2 linked regions of the Hahella sp. HNIBRBA332 genome follow. The protein of the gene in region 1 interacts with the protein of each later gene in a pairwise test. Links are inferred from orthologs where the notes say so. Each region holds a gene or a part of one and is shown in the gene's direction. Other genes may lie near its edges.

Region 1 (5,560 bases):
CGTGGAGCCATCCTTGAAATACCACCCTGGCATGTTTGAGGTTCTAACTCTGACTGGTAATCCCGGTCGAGGACACTGTGTGGTGGGTAGTTTGACTGGGGCGGTCTCCTCCAAAAGAGTAACGGAGGAGCACGAAGGTGCGCTAAGTACGGTCGGACATCGTACGGTTAGTGTAAAGGCAAAAGCGCGCTTAACTGCGAGACAAACACGTCGAGCAGGTACGAAAGTAGGTCTTAGTGATCCGGTGGTTCTGTATGGAAGGGCCATCGCTCAACGGATAAAAGGTACTCCGGGGATAACAGGCTGATACCGCCCAAGAGTTCACATCGACGGCGGTGTTTGGCACCTCGATGTCGGCTCATCACATCCTGGGGCTGAAGCCGGTCCCAAGGGTATGGCTGTTCGCCATTTAAAGTGGTACGCGAGCTGGGTTTAGAACGTCGTGAGACAGTTCGGTCCCTATCTGCCGTGGACGTTGGAGATTTGAGGAGAGTTGCTCCTAGTACGAGAGGACCGGAGTGAACGAACCGCTGGTGTTCGGGTTGTGATGCCAATCGCATTGCCCGGTAGCTATGTTCGGACGGGATAACCGCTGAAAGCATCTAAGCGGGAAGCCCCCTTCAAGATAAGATCTCCCTGAGGACTTGATCCTCCTAAAGGGCCCTTGTAGACCACGAGGTTGATAGGCTGGGTGTGTAAGCGCTGCGAGGCGTTGAGCTAACCAGTACTAATTGCCCGAGAGGCTTGACCATATAACACCGAAGTAATTTACCGGTATTGATTGAGTATAACTGCTTATCCAAGTTAAAGGTCTTCTGACCAAGCGCCAACTAGACAAGCTAGAACTAAGACAAAGCTTAACGGTTTTGCCTGATGATCATAGCGGACTGGAACCACCTGATCCCATTCCGAACTCAGAAGTGAAACAGTCCAGCGCCGATGGTAGTGTGGATTCCCATGCAAGAGTAGGTCGTCGTCAGGCTCTTAATACGAAGAACCCGTCCTCGTGACGGGTTTTTTTATGCCTGGAGTTTATGCCCAGGCCAGGCGTCAGAGCCCCTCTTACTATTCCCGTAGAGCGCTTCATCTACCCCTAATTACTCTAATCCGTTTCAACCGGACTAAATTTCGAAAAAGAAATATCATTAAATTTATGTAGTTATAAGTGTTTTTTACTGGAAATTATCAACACTTATCGACTATAAATATTAGAGTCTATAAAATAAGCGATTCCGCCACTAAAAAAAGTATTGTCATGGCGGAGCTTGCTTGAATCAGCAGGGACGCAAAATGTCATTGACGACGGAAATATAACCTCATTGTCGTTCTGCTATGCGTGTAAATTGGTTGTGGACAGTTTTGGCGCTGATTATTGGCGTCCTTCAATTCCGTCTTTGGGTGGGCGAAGGGTCTTTCGCGCAGGCCTGGGTGCTTGATCGTCAGGTTGCGAGCCAGAAAGAAGAGAACGAGCAGTTGGCGGAAAGGAATCGCAGGCTTGAGGCTGAAGTAATGGAGCTGAAACTCGCGCAGAGCGCGATAGAAGAGAGAGCCCGCAGTCAGTTGGGGATGGTATACCCTGACGAACAATTTTATTTGCTCATCGAAAATTGAACCTTTCTTGATTTTCCTTATTCGCATCACTGATACTAGCCCGGTTTTTGCAGAAATCGAGCTTGATTAGTATTAGTAGACAGTATGGAAGAGCATAAGCTTTGGGTGATAGTGCCCGCCGCTGGCGTTGGCTCTCGCATGGGAGGCGAACGCCCTAAGCAGTATTTGAAATTGATTGATCGAAGCGTTCTTGAACATACGCTGGATCGACTATTATCAGCGCCAGGAATATCACAGATCTATTTGCCTCTTCACCCGCAAGACAAATGGTGGCCTGAGATTGCTGACAAGTATATTGGAAAAGCAATACCGGTAGCCGGTGGGACGGAGCGGTCGAGTTCAGTGCTCAATGCCCTAGAGAAGATAGAGCCTCATGCCACTATTGAAGATTGGGTGCTCGTCCATGATGTAGCTCGCCCCTGTTTTCGCATCAACGACATTTCCAACCTGATGCAGTCGTTATGGAATACTCAACCCGGCGGGCTTTTAGGCGTACCTGTTGCAGACACAGTAAAAAGGACTAGTGAGGCGGGCGAAGTGTTAGACACTGTGCCCCGAACTAATCTCTGGCGGGCGTATACCCCACAAATGTTTCGGTTTGGCGCTTTATTGGCGGCTTTAAGGCAGGGGATAGAAAAAGGCGTCAACATCACTGATGAAGCCTCAGCCATCGAAGCTCAGGGCTTGAGACCGTTAATGGTAGAGGGGCATAGCGATAATATCAAAATTACCCATCCCCAAGATTTACTTCTGGCGGAGATATTCTTACGCCGTATTATGCAGGAAGAAGAATGAGTTTATTTCGAGTCGGCCATGGCTTCGATGTCCATGCGTTTTCCGAAAGTGGCGACTTTATTGTCATTGGGGGTGTGAGCATTCCATACGAACGCGGCTTGAAAGCCCATTCAGATGGCGACGTCTTACTACATGCGATATGTGACGCATTACTGGGAGCGGCGGCCTTAGGAGATATCGGTAAGCATTTTCCTGATACAGATCCTTCGTTTTCCGGCGCAGATAGCAGAAACCTGCTTCGGTCTGTGATTAGCAAACTGCATGAGAAGGGCTATAAGGTAGGGAATATTGATGGAACTATCGTTGCGCAAGCCCCTAAGATGGCCCCACATATAGAAAGTATGCGGATCAATATTGCTGCTGACTGCAATGTTCCGATTGATTGTATAAACGTAAAAGCCACTACCACAGAAAAACTGGGTTATACCGGCCGTAAGGAAGGCATTGCCTGTCATGCGGTAGCATTGCTTGAGGCGCAAAAGAACTGATATGAATTTTGATCTTAACTTCCCTGGACTTTGGACTGACTTGGCGCCTGGAATATGGCGTCAAACACCGGAAGACTTCGGCGTGAATGAATTATGGACGCCTCCGGATTCAGGAGGAGAGCATATTTTATTACATGTTGAAAAACGCGGGCAGAATACCGAGTGGGTGTCTCGCAATATCGCGCGCTTTTGTGGCGTGCGTGATTTCGATATCGGACTGATGGGATTGAAGGATCGTCATGCAGTGACGAGACAATGGTTTTCCGTTTATTTAGGGAAACGTCCTGAGCCAGATTGGAGTCAGTTACAGATTGAAGGTGTAGAGGTTCTCAGCGTTACTCGTACGCAAAAAAAATTACGCCGTGGAGATCACTCAGGAAATGCTTTTAAGATTTGGGTTAGACAGGTGGAAGGCGCCCACGAGCAAATCGATGAAAAGCTGTCATTCATTAAGGCGAATGGTTTTCCTAACTATTTCGGAGATCAGCGCTTTGGTCATGATGGCTATAACTTACAACGTGCGCATGCATGGTTCGTAGAAGGCCAAAAACCAAAAAAGAAGGCCCATCTGGGTATGTATTTATCTGCGGCGCGTTCTTACTTGTTTAATGAAGTTCTGGCTGAGCGCGTTCGACGAGGTGACTGGTCGACAATGATTGAGGGGGATGAAGGTGCTCCCGCCGCTAGTTCTGTGGCGTGCGAAATCATCGTTCCCACTGGCCCTATGCTAGGGGGGGCTGAGTTCTTGTCCGGGATGGCCGGAGAGGTTGAGCAACAGCGAACGGCGTCTTTATCAGAGTGGCTGACCGCAATTCACAAAGACGGCGCGCGTACAGCGAGGAGGCCTTTTGTCGCCAAGCCTGTAGATATGAGCTGGCAGTGGCTCAATAACGATATTGAGTTGACGTTTTCTCTTGGCTCCGGCTGTTTCGCCTCTGTATTGCTGGACCAAGTATTTAGATTAAACTGATTCCAGCCAAACCTGTTTACTAATAGCTCCTCCCATTGCCACTATCATTGATGCAATTGACTGCAAAAGGCAGGTGATGAGGGAGTAGCGAAAAAAGGAAAAGCGGTAGTGAAATTATTATTGTCCAATGACGATGGCGTGCATGCGCCAGGTTTGTCAGCTCTGGCGGATGAGCTAAAGAATATTGCTGAAATTCGAGTGATTGCGCCAGATAGAGATCATAGCGGAGCGAGTAACTCGCTGACGTTGACGCGTCCTCTGATTCTGCAGAAAACCTCACAAGGTTTTTTTGCTGTTGACGGTACGCCGACAGACTGCGTGCATATGGGGCTGAGCGAAATGTTCGGTTATGACGCGGAGCGGGTTGTCTCAGGCATTAACTCTCACGCCAACCTGGGAGATGACGTTTTGTATTCCGGCACTGTTGCTGCGGCGATGGAAGGACGTTTCCTGGCGCAACCTGCAATTGCTGTGTCATTGGTAAACAGGGGGCTAGAGAACTACGCTACAGCAGCGAAAGTGGTCGCTAACTTACTGCTCAGGCAGTTGAAGTCCCCCATCGCTCCGCGCACAGTACTGAATGTGAATGTTCCTGACGTGCCTTTGGATGATATTCGCGGGATTCAGCTGACCCGTTTGGGACACCGTTTGAAAGGCGGAGAGCCGCATGAAATTGTGGATCCCAGAGGCCGCAAGCGTTACTGGATTGCAGCGGCGGGGGAAGGGGACGACGCTGGACCGGGTACGGATTTTTATGCAGTAGAGCACAACTATGTCTCCATTACGCCTATTCATGTTGATATGACTCGCTATGACGCCTTTAACCAACTACAGGATTGGCTGGGAGAGACTGAGTGAACTTCGACTTGCAAGGCATAGGCATGACATCGCGGCGCACGCGTCTGCGTTTGATTGAGCGCTTGCGGAAAAACGGAATTCAGAATGAAGCAGTGTTGGAGGCGATGACGGAAATTCCTCGGCATATTTTTGTCGATGAGGCTCTCGCGCATCGGGCCTATGAAGATACTGCTCTGCCGATAGGACACTCCCAGACGATCTCGCAGCCTTATATTGTGGCTCGTATGACTGAGCTGCTGTGCAGCGGTTGGAAGCCGAAACGAGTGTTGGAAATTGGCGCCGGCTCCGGTTATCAAACCGCTATTCTGGCGCGGTTATCCACACAGGTTTATACCGTTGAGCGGATTGCGCCGCTGCTGGAAAAAGCGAAACTGAGATTCAAGGCGCTAAAGTTAAATAACGTTAGCGCGAAGTTGTCCGATGGGCGTTGGGGGTGGCCTGAACAGGGGCCTTTCGACGCAATAATGGTGACTGCAGCCCCGGAGCAGACGCCGTCGGAGTTGCTGGAGCAACTGGCGGATGGCGGACGTCTTGTCATTCCGGTTGGCGGCGGAAGCGAACAGATGCTGAAGGTCTATAAAAGGCAAGGCGCTGAAATAGAGGAGAGCAGTTTGGAGCAGGTTCGATTTGTGCCTTTGTTAGGAGGCGTTGTTCGATAACATGTGGAAGACTTATCTGAAAGGCGTGGCCATGGGAGCTGCGGATATAGTTCCTGGCGTGTCAGGTGGTACGATTGCATTTATTTCCGGTATATACGAACGGCTGATTTCAGCTCTTGGGCGTGTTCGGCCAGGGCTGATTAGTATCTGGCGCAAGCAAGGATTTGCAGCGGTTTGGA
Region 2 (6,289 bases), 3.1 Mb from region 1 along the record:
CCGCTTAGCGGCGCCAGCAGTGCGATTTTGCTGGGGCGCTCATTAGGCAGCTCCGCCAGCATCTTGAGCTCGGCAGGGAGTCTTTTCGCTGCGGGATGGTCGGCCCATTGCTGGCGCCAGCTTTTCAGGGCCGCCAATTGCATTTCCAGACTAAATTGGTTTTGGCGTACGGCGGTGATCAGTTCAAGCCATCCCCGCCAGTCATGGTCTTGTGCAGTCTCCAGCGCGTGGCTTAGTTCCAGGCTGGGAGTGGCGCGTAATGCATTCCAAACATCGTCCAGTACTCGCCAGTATTCTTCGCCGGTATAAAGGCCTGATGCATAAATGAGAAGCTGCGCAGCGTCCAGAGATGAACCCGTCGCCATAAGCGCTTTGGCGTGTAATTCATTGGCGCGAAGTTGAATGTCTACTGGCCGGCTGGCGAAGGCGCCGGATGGGGCGGCGTTGAAATAAGAAAGGGCTTGGTCTGGCCGGTTCTGCTCCAAGGCCAGTGTTGCGCCAAGGATAATATACTGTTCCATCTGAGGCAGCGTCAGGGTGGTGGAGTTGATAGATTCCACTACTTTTTGTGCGTTTGCGTAGTCGCCTCGAGCGAGGTAAATGTCCAGCGCTTTCAATTTGTGATTAGCCTGCTCGGGCGGCAGCGTATTTTGGGCAAGCTGGAGTTCTCTCTCCGCTTCGTCCTGAGTCGTTGCGCCTTGCGAGCTGGAGTCGCCGCCTTTGACGGGTAAGCCCTCACAGCCGCTTAAAAAAGACAGGAATAATGTTAAAAGCAGGACGTGAAATGGATAATTATGTTTTCGCTGCATGCGCTTACCAGAGAGCAATAGTTATAAGTCAGGCCGGATTTATGGTTAACTTAGGCCGGCCGCGGCGGTTATATAATGGCGGCGATATGCGAGAAGCCGAGTGTAAATATAAAAGCAACAGCCATTCTAGCAAAGGCCAAGGTTGGGGTGGAAATTTCAGTTATTAACAAGATGAAAGAATTATGAGCGAAGCAAAGGGTGTTTTATACATAGTGGCGACCCCGATTGGCAATTTGGATGATATGACTCCCAGAGCGATCGCCATATTAAAATCGGTGGATTTGATTGCGGCGGAAGATACTCGGCATAGCGGCAAGTTATTGAGTCATTTTGGCGTTGATGCGCCAATGACCTCTTTGCATCAGTTCAATGAAGAGGCGAAAACAGAGCGTTTGTTGGCAGAACTGGCGACGGGAAAGTCTATCGCTTTGATATCTGATGCTGGGACGCCGCTGATATCGGACCCTGGTTTTCCTTTGGTGCGGGCGACTAGAGAGGCGGGCTTCGCCGTCACGCCAGTTCCCGGCGCCTGTGCGTTGGTGGCGGCCTTGTCCGCTTCCGGCATGCCTAGTGAGCGATTTGTTTTTGAAGGTTTTCTGCCCGCCAAGGGCTCTGGACGACGTGGGCGCTTGCAGGAACTGGCTGACGAGCCTCGGACGATGGTGTTCTATGAGTCTCCCCACCGGATCTTGGCGATGATGGAGGATTTAGAAGCGGTAATGGGGGGAGCCCGGGAAGTGGTAATCGCCAGAGAGCTGACCAAAACCTTTGAGACGATAAAGGCGGGCTGCGTTCAGGAGGTTAAAGCCTGGATGCAGGCGGATGGAAATCAGCAGCGCGGTGAGTTTGTCGTATTGGTGAAGGGGGAGCGCAAAGAACAAGGCGACTCCGTGGAAATCAAAGTGTCACAACTGCTGCAGGCGTTGCTCAAAGAGTTGCCAGTTAAAAAGGCGGCGGCGCTGGCTTCATCGCTGACGGGAGTGGGAAAAAACGAGCTTTATCAGCAGGCGCTGGCGTTAAAGGGTGAGTAACTTTGCGACTTCTTTAGTGACATGCTGGCGCAAAGCTTGTGTCGGAAGAGGGAAATCGCTAATCTTGCCGCCAAGAGCTTGTTAGGCAGTCGCTGTTTCGCATCCTTTATTGGGCGCGGGATGGAGGAAAGTCCGGGCTCCACAGGGCAAAGTGCCAGGTAACGCCTGGGCGGCGCGAGTCGACGGAAAGTGCAACAGAAAGTATACCGCCTAAGTCTGCTTCGGCAGAACGGTAAGGTTGAAATGGTGCGGTAAGAGCGCACCGCATGGCTGGTAACAGTCCATGGCGATGGAAAACCCCACTCGGAGCAAGACCAAATAGGGATCCAATGGCGTGGCCCACGCTGGATCCGGGTAGGTCGCTAGAGGTGCATGGCGACATGCATCCCAGATGAATGACTGTCCACGACAGAACCCGGCTTACAGACAAGCTCTTCTTTTCTCTTTTTAACCCTGAATCTCTTGCGTATGAGAGTTTCAGGGTTAACTTCTCTTAACAGTGAAACTGTGCGGCCAGTAATTGGGCGTGTACATGCCTCGTTTAATTTACCAATGTGGTCTTTATAGCTAAATATTCTTAGATGCGAGCTTGTATCTAAAGAAATTCCTCTAGCGCTTTGATTGCAAAGCTATTTTTGTCTCAAATCTGTCTATTTTTTCCCCTTTTTTTCTGTAACTACTTGTCTTTTAAGAGGAAATTATTGACCCATCCGTAACTTAATCATCTTGAAATGTTGCCTTCCGCTTTCTATAGTGTGTAAAAGTGGGTAAAAGTGGATGATTGTGGTTTTTTGTGGCGAAAACCTTCTGAGATGGGCAAATAAGTGTTTAGAGGGGTCAATGCGATCAACATGGATTCAAAGGGGCGCTTTGCCATGCCAACGCGTTACCGGGATCGTATTGCCGAAATAAGCAATAACCAAATGATTGCGACCATTGATACACAAGAACGCTGCCTTCTGATTTATCCACTGCCGGAGTGGGAGCAGATTGAAAGCCAAATCGCTGCGCTTCCCGCGTACAACCCGGCGACTCGGCGCATCCAGCGGCTCTTGTTGGGGCACGCCACTGAACTTGAAATTGATGGTGCGGGACGCGTGTTGTTGTCCCAGCCGCTACGTGAATACGCATATCTGGATAAGAAATTGATTCTATTGGGTCAGGGTAAGAAGTTTGAGTTGTGGGACGAAGATCATTGGACGAAGCGGCGCGATGAATATCTGGATGAGGATGCGCTTGGTCAGGATGTCCCGGAAGAACTGATGAACATCGCGCTTTAACACTATGGAAAGTAATCAATACGGACACGTAACGGTTTTATTGGCCGAGGCTGTTGAGGCTCTGGGCGTCAAGGCGGATGGGCTTTATATAGACGGCACCTTCGGGCGCGGCGGACACAGTGCGGAGATATTGAAGGCGCTGGGGCCGCAAGGGCGGCTGCTGGGTATCGACAAAGATCCACGTGCGAGGCGGACGGCGATGGAAAGGTTTTCTGGCGACGACAGATTTCTATTCCGGCAAGGCTCCTTTGCTGACATGGCTTCGTTCGTTTCTGAACTGCAATGGCCTGGGGTTGACGGCGTACTGCTTGATCTGGGCGTTTCCTCCCCGCAATTGGATGAAGCCGAAAGGGGCTTCAGCTTTATGCAGGACGGGCCATTGGATATGCGTATGGACCCGGACAGCGGTCAGTCTGCTTCCGAGTGGGTGAATACCGCAAAAGAAGAAGAAATCAGCAAGGTGCTTTGGGATTTGGGTGAAGAGCGTTTTGCGCGTCGGATGGCGAAGGCCATTGTGGCGGCGCGTCAGACTCAACCCATTACCCGGACTTTGCAGCTGGCGGAAATCGTCGCGGCGGCCAACCCCCGTTGGGAGAAAGGCAAGAATCCGGCGACGCGCGCGTTTCAGGCTATCAGGATATACATCAACAGGGAGTTGGACGATCTGGCCCAGGGGCTGGAGCAGGCGTTCGGCGTGCTTAAGCCGGGCGGACGCTTGACGGTTATCAGCTTCCATTCTCTCGAAGACCGCATGGTCAAACAGTACATGCGAGATATTGTGCGAGGGCCCAAGACCCCGAAATGGCTGCCGGTGGTGGATGACGCGCCACCCAAAGCCAAATTGGTAGGTAAGAAAATCCGCGCAGGCGAAACTGAAGTCGCAGCCAATGTACGGGCGCGCAGCGCCGTAATGCGTGTATTGGAGAAATGTTGATGATTTTGATTCGTTCTACAGGTCAGGCTACGCCACTGACGACGAGACGCAGCAAAACGGTTCGTGAGCCGATTTTGCCTGTCGTATTGGAGTGGTGGGGTGAGACGTGCCGCCTTGCTGCAAGCATGATCAAGGGGCGGGCGCTGATTACTTTGTCATTGCTGGCGACTCTGGTGGTGTCCGGCGTCGCCACGGTTTATGCAGTGCACTTGAATCGGCAGCAGTTTATTGAGCTGCAGACGCTGCAGCGGGATAAAGACCGCTACGAGCGTGAATGGACCCAGCTATTGCTGGAAGAAAGCGCCTGGAGCGCTCATAGCCGAGTGGAGCAGATTGCAGATCAGCGCTTCGGTATGCATGTGCCTGACGCCACCAAAATAGAGATTGTGAGATGAAAGCCAACGACCGGCGGACAGCTCGGCGTGGGGCCATGGAGCAGGCCGAGAGCGGGCAAGCGGCTCCGGCTATGCTTTGGCGTTACTATGCCGTGGCTATCATGCTGGTTGCGTGTTTTATTGTGCTGGTCTGGCGCGTCGTTGATTTGCAGGTGATTAATCATGAATTCCTGCGCTCGCAAGGCGATATGCGCACCGTTCGGGTCGAGCCGATTCAGGCGACCCGCGGCAAGATACTGGATCGCAATGGCGAGCCTTTGGCGGTCAGCGCGCCGGTCGTGACATTGTGGGCGAACCCCCAAGAAGCGCAGGAGAATGATGAAGGCTGGCGTAAGCTGGCGGATTTGCTTGGCATGCAATCCGACGAGATGGTGAAGCGACTGCGCCGTCATAAGAGCAAAGAGTTCATATACGTACAGCGTCAACTATCGCCAGAAACCGGACGACTGGCGATGGAGCTGAAACTGCAGGGGTTGTACGCAAAGCGCGAATTCAAACGCTATTACCCTGCTGGGGAGGTGGCGGCGCATATCGTAGGTATCACGGATATCGACGAGAAAGGCCAGGAAGGCGTTGAGCTGGCTTTTGACGAGTACTTGCGCGGCGTTAATGGCAGCAAGAAAGTGCTGAAAGACCGCCGCGGGTATGTGATCAAAGATTTGAGCCTGCTGCAGGACGCGCAGTCCGGTACTGATTTGCAACTCAGCATCGATTTGCGTCTGCAGTATATGGCGTATCGGGAGTTGAAGGCGGCGGTTGAGGCGCACCACGCCAAATCCGGGTCATTAGTGATATTGGATGTGAGGACCGGAGAGGTGTTGGCGATGGTGAATCAGCCCTCGTTCAACCCCAACAATCGAGACAGTATGAACCCCTCGGGGTTGCGAAATCGGGCGGTGACGGATTTGTTCGAGCCCGGGTCTACCGTCAAACCCTTGTCGATAGCCGCGGCGCTTAAGACAGGGAGTTTTACAGCAGAAACCCGGATCAACACCAGTCCGGGTTTCCTGCGTTTGAATGGTCAGACAATTCGCGACGCTCGCGACTACGGCACTCTGGACCTGGTTTCCATTATCACCAAGTCCAGTAACGTCGGCACCAGCAAGGTGGCGCTGAAAGTCGGCGGAGAAGCGGTTTTTGAAACCTTCTACCAAGCCGGCTTTGGACAGTCGTCCGGCATTGAGTTTCCAGGGGAAGCGGTAGGTGTATTGCCGAACTTCACCAAGTGGCAGCCTATTCGTCTGGCGACGCTGTCATATGGTTACGGGCTGTCCGTTACTGCGCTGCAGTTGGCGCAGTCGTATATGGCGATCGCAGCCGATGGCGTGCGCATGCCAGTAAGTTTGATCAGGGGCGGGCAGCAAGGCGTTGCTCCGCAACAGGTTATGCCGGCTGGCATTTCCAGGCAGATCAGGGAAATGCTGGAGACAGTGGTGCTGAAAGGCGGTACTGGAACCCGAGCGCACGTCGCCGAGTATCGTGTGGCGGGGAAAACAGGCACTACTCACAAAGTGGGTGAGCATGGGTATGCGGATGACGCTTATAACGCGGTGTTTGCAGGCTTGGCGCCGGTTGAGAAGCCCAGACTGGCGATGGCGATCGTGATGAGTGAACCGCAGGGCTCGGAATATTACGGTGGAGAAGTCTCTGCGCCGGTTTTCGCCAGAGTGGTGGCTAATGCGTTGCGCCTGCTGAACGTGGCGCCGGATCGGACTATCCCTATGGTCGCAGGAGCAAGCGGCTCCGACAGCAAAAGGAATGGAGGCTGATATGCCAGGTGTCGCGCAACAACGACTGGCGGAACTGTTGAAAGGGATCACGGAAGTGCCGGCCGCTTTGG

Evidence for each region. The genes of interacting proteins can lie anywhere in the genome.
Region 2: the proteins of O5O45_RS17065 (region 1) and ftsL interact in binary tests that used the Escherichia coli proteins (3 or more experiments, as listed by UniProt). The link is inferred for Hahella sp. HNIBRBA332 from one-to-one orthologs.

What each region holds. Positions count from the first base shown.
Region 1 is NZ_CP132203.1:3,851,842-3,857,401, reverse strand. What follows is about bases 72-2,985. They hold O5O45_RS17065 (septum formation initiator family protein), read left to right. Parts: upstream 72-1,359; coding sequence 1,360-1,611; downstream 1,612-2,985. Other genes in these bases: truD (tRNA pseudouridine(13) synthase TruD), read left to right, coding at 2,896-2,985; ispF (2-C-methyl-D-erythritol 2,4-cyclodiphosphate synthase), read left to right, coding at 2,403-2,894; ispD (2-C-methyl-D-erythritol 4-phosphate cytidylyltransferase), read left to right, coding at 1,696-2,406. Also shown: more of truD, read left to right, coding at 2,986-3,864; 5'/3'-nucleotidase SurE, read left to right, coding at 3,973-4,722; O5O45_RS17040 (protein-L-isoaspartate(D-aspartate) O-methyltransferase), read left to right, coding at 4,719-5,381; O5O45_RS17035 (polyprenyl-phosphate transporter), read left to right, coding at 5,383-5,560. UniProt on the Escherichia coli protein: Essential cell division protein. May link together the upstream cell division proteins, which are predominantly cytoplasmic, with the downstream cell division proteins, which are predominantly periplasmic.
Region 2 is NZ_CP132203.1:6,901,725-6,908,013, forward strand. The notes cover bases 2,761-5,751. They hold ftsL (cell division protein FtsL), read left to right. Parts: upstream 2,761-4,053; coding sequence 4,054-4,449; downstream 4,450-5,751. Other genes in these bases: mraZ (division/cell wall cluster transcriptional repressor MraZ), read left to right, coding at 2,761-3,120; rsmH (16S rRNA (cytosine(1402)-N(4))-methyltransferase RsmH), read left to right, coding at 3,125-4,054; O5O45_RS30745 (peptidoglycan D,D-transpeptidase FtsI family protein), read left to right, coding at 4,446-5,751. Also shown: O5O45_RS30715 (penicillin-binding protein activator), read right to left, coding at 1-809; rsmI (16S rRNA (cytidine(1402)-2'-O)-methyltransferase), read left to right, coding at 992-1,840; more of mraZ, read left to right, coding at 2,665-2,760; more of O5O45_RS30745, read left to right, coding at 5,752-6,218; O5O45_RS30750 (UDP-N-acetylmuramoyl-L-alanyl-D-glutamate--2,6-diaminopimelate ligase), read left to right, coding at 6,220-6,289. UniProt on the Escherichia coli protein: Essential cell division protein. May link together the upstream cell division proteins, which are predominantly cytoplasmic, with the downstream cell division proteins, which are predominantly periplasmic.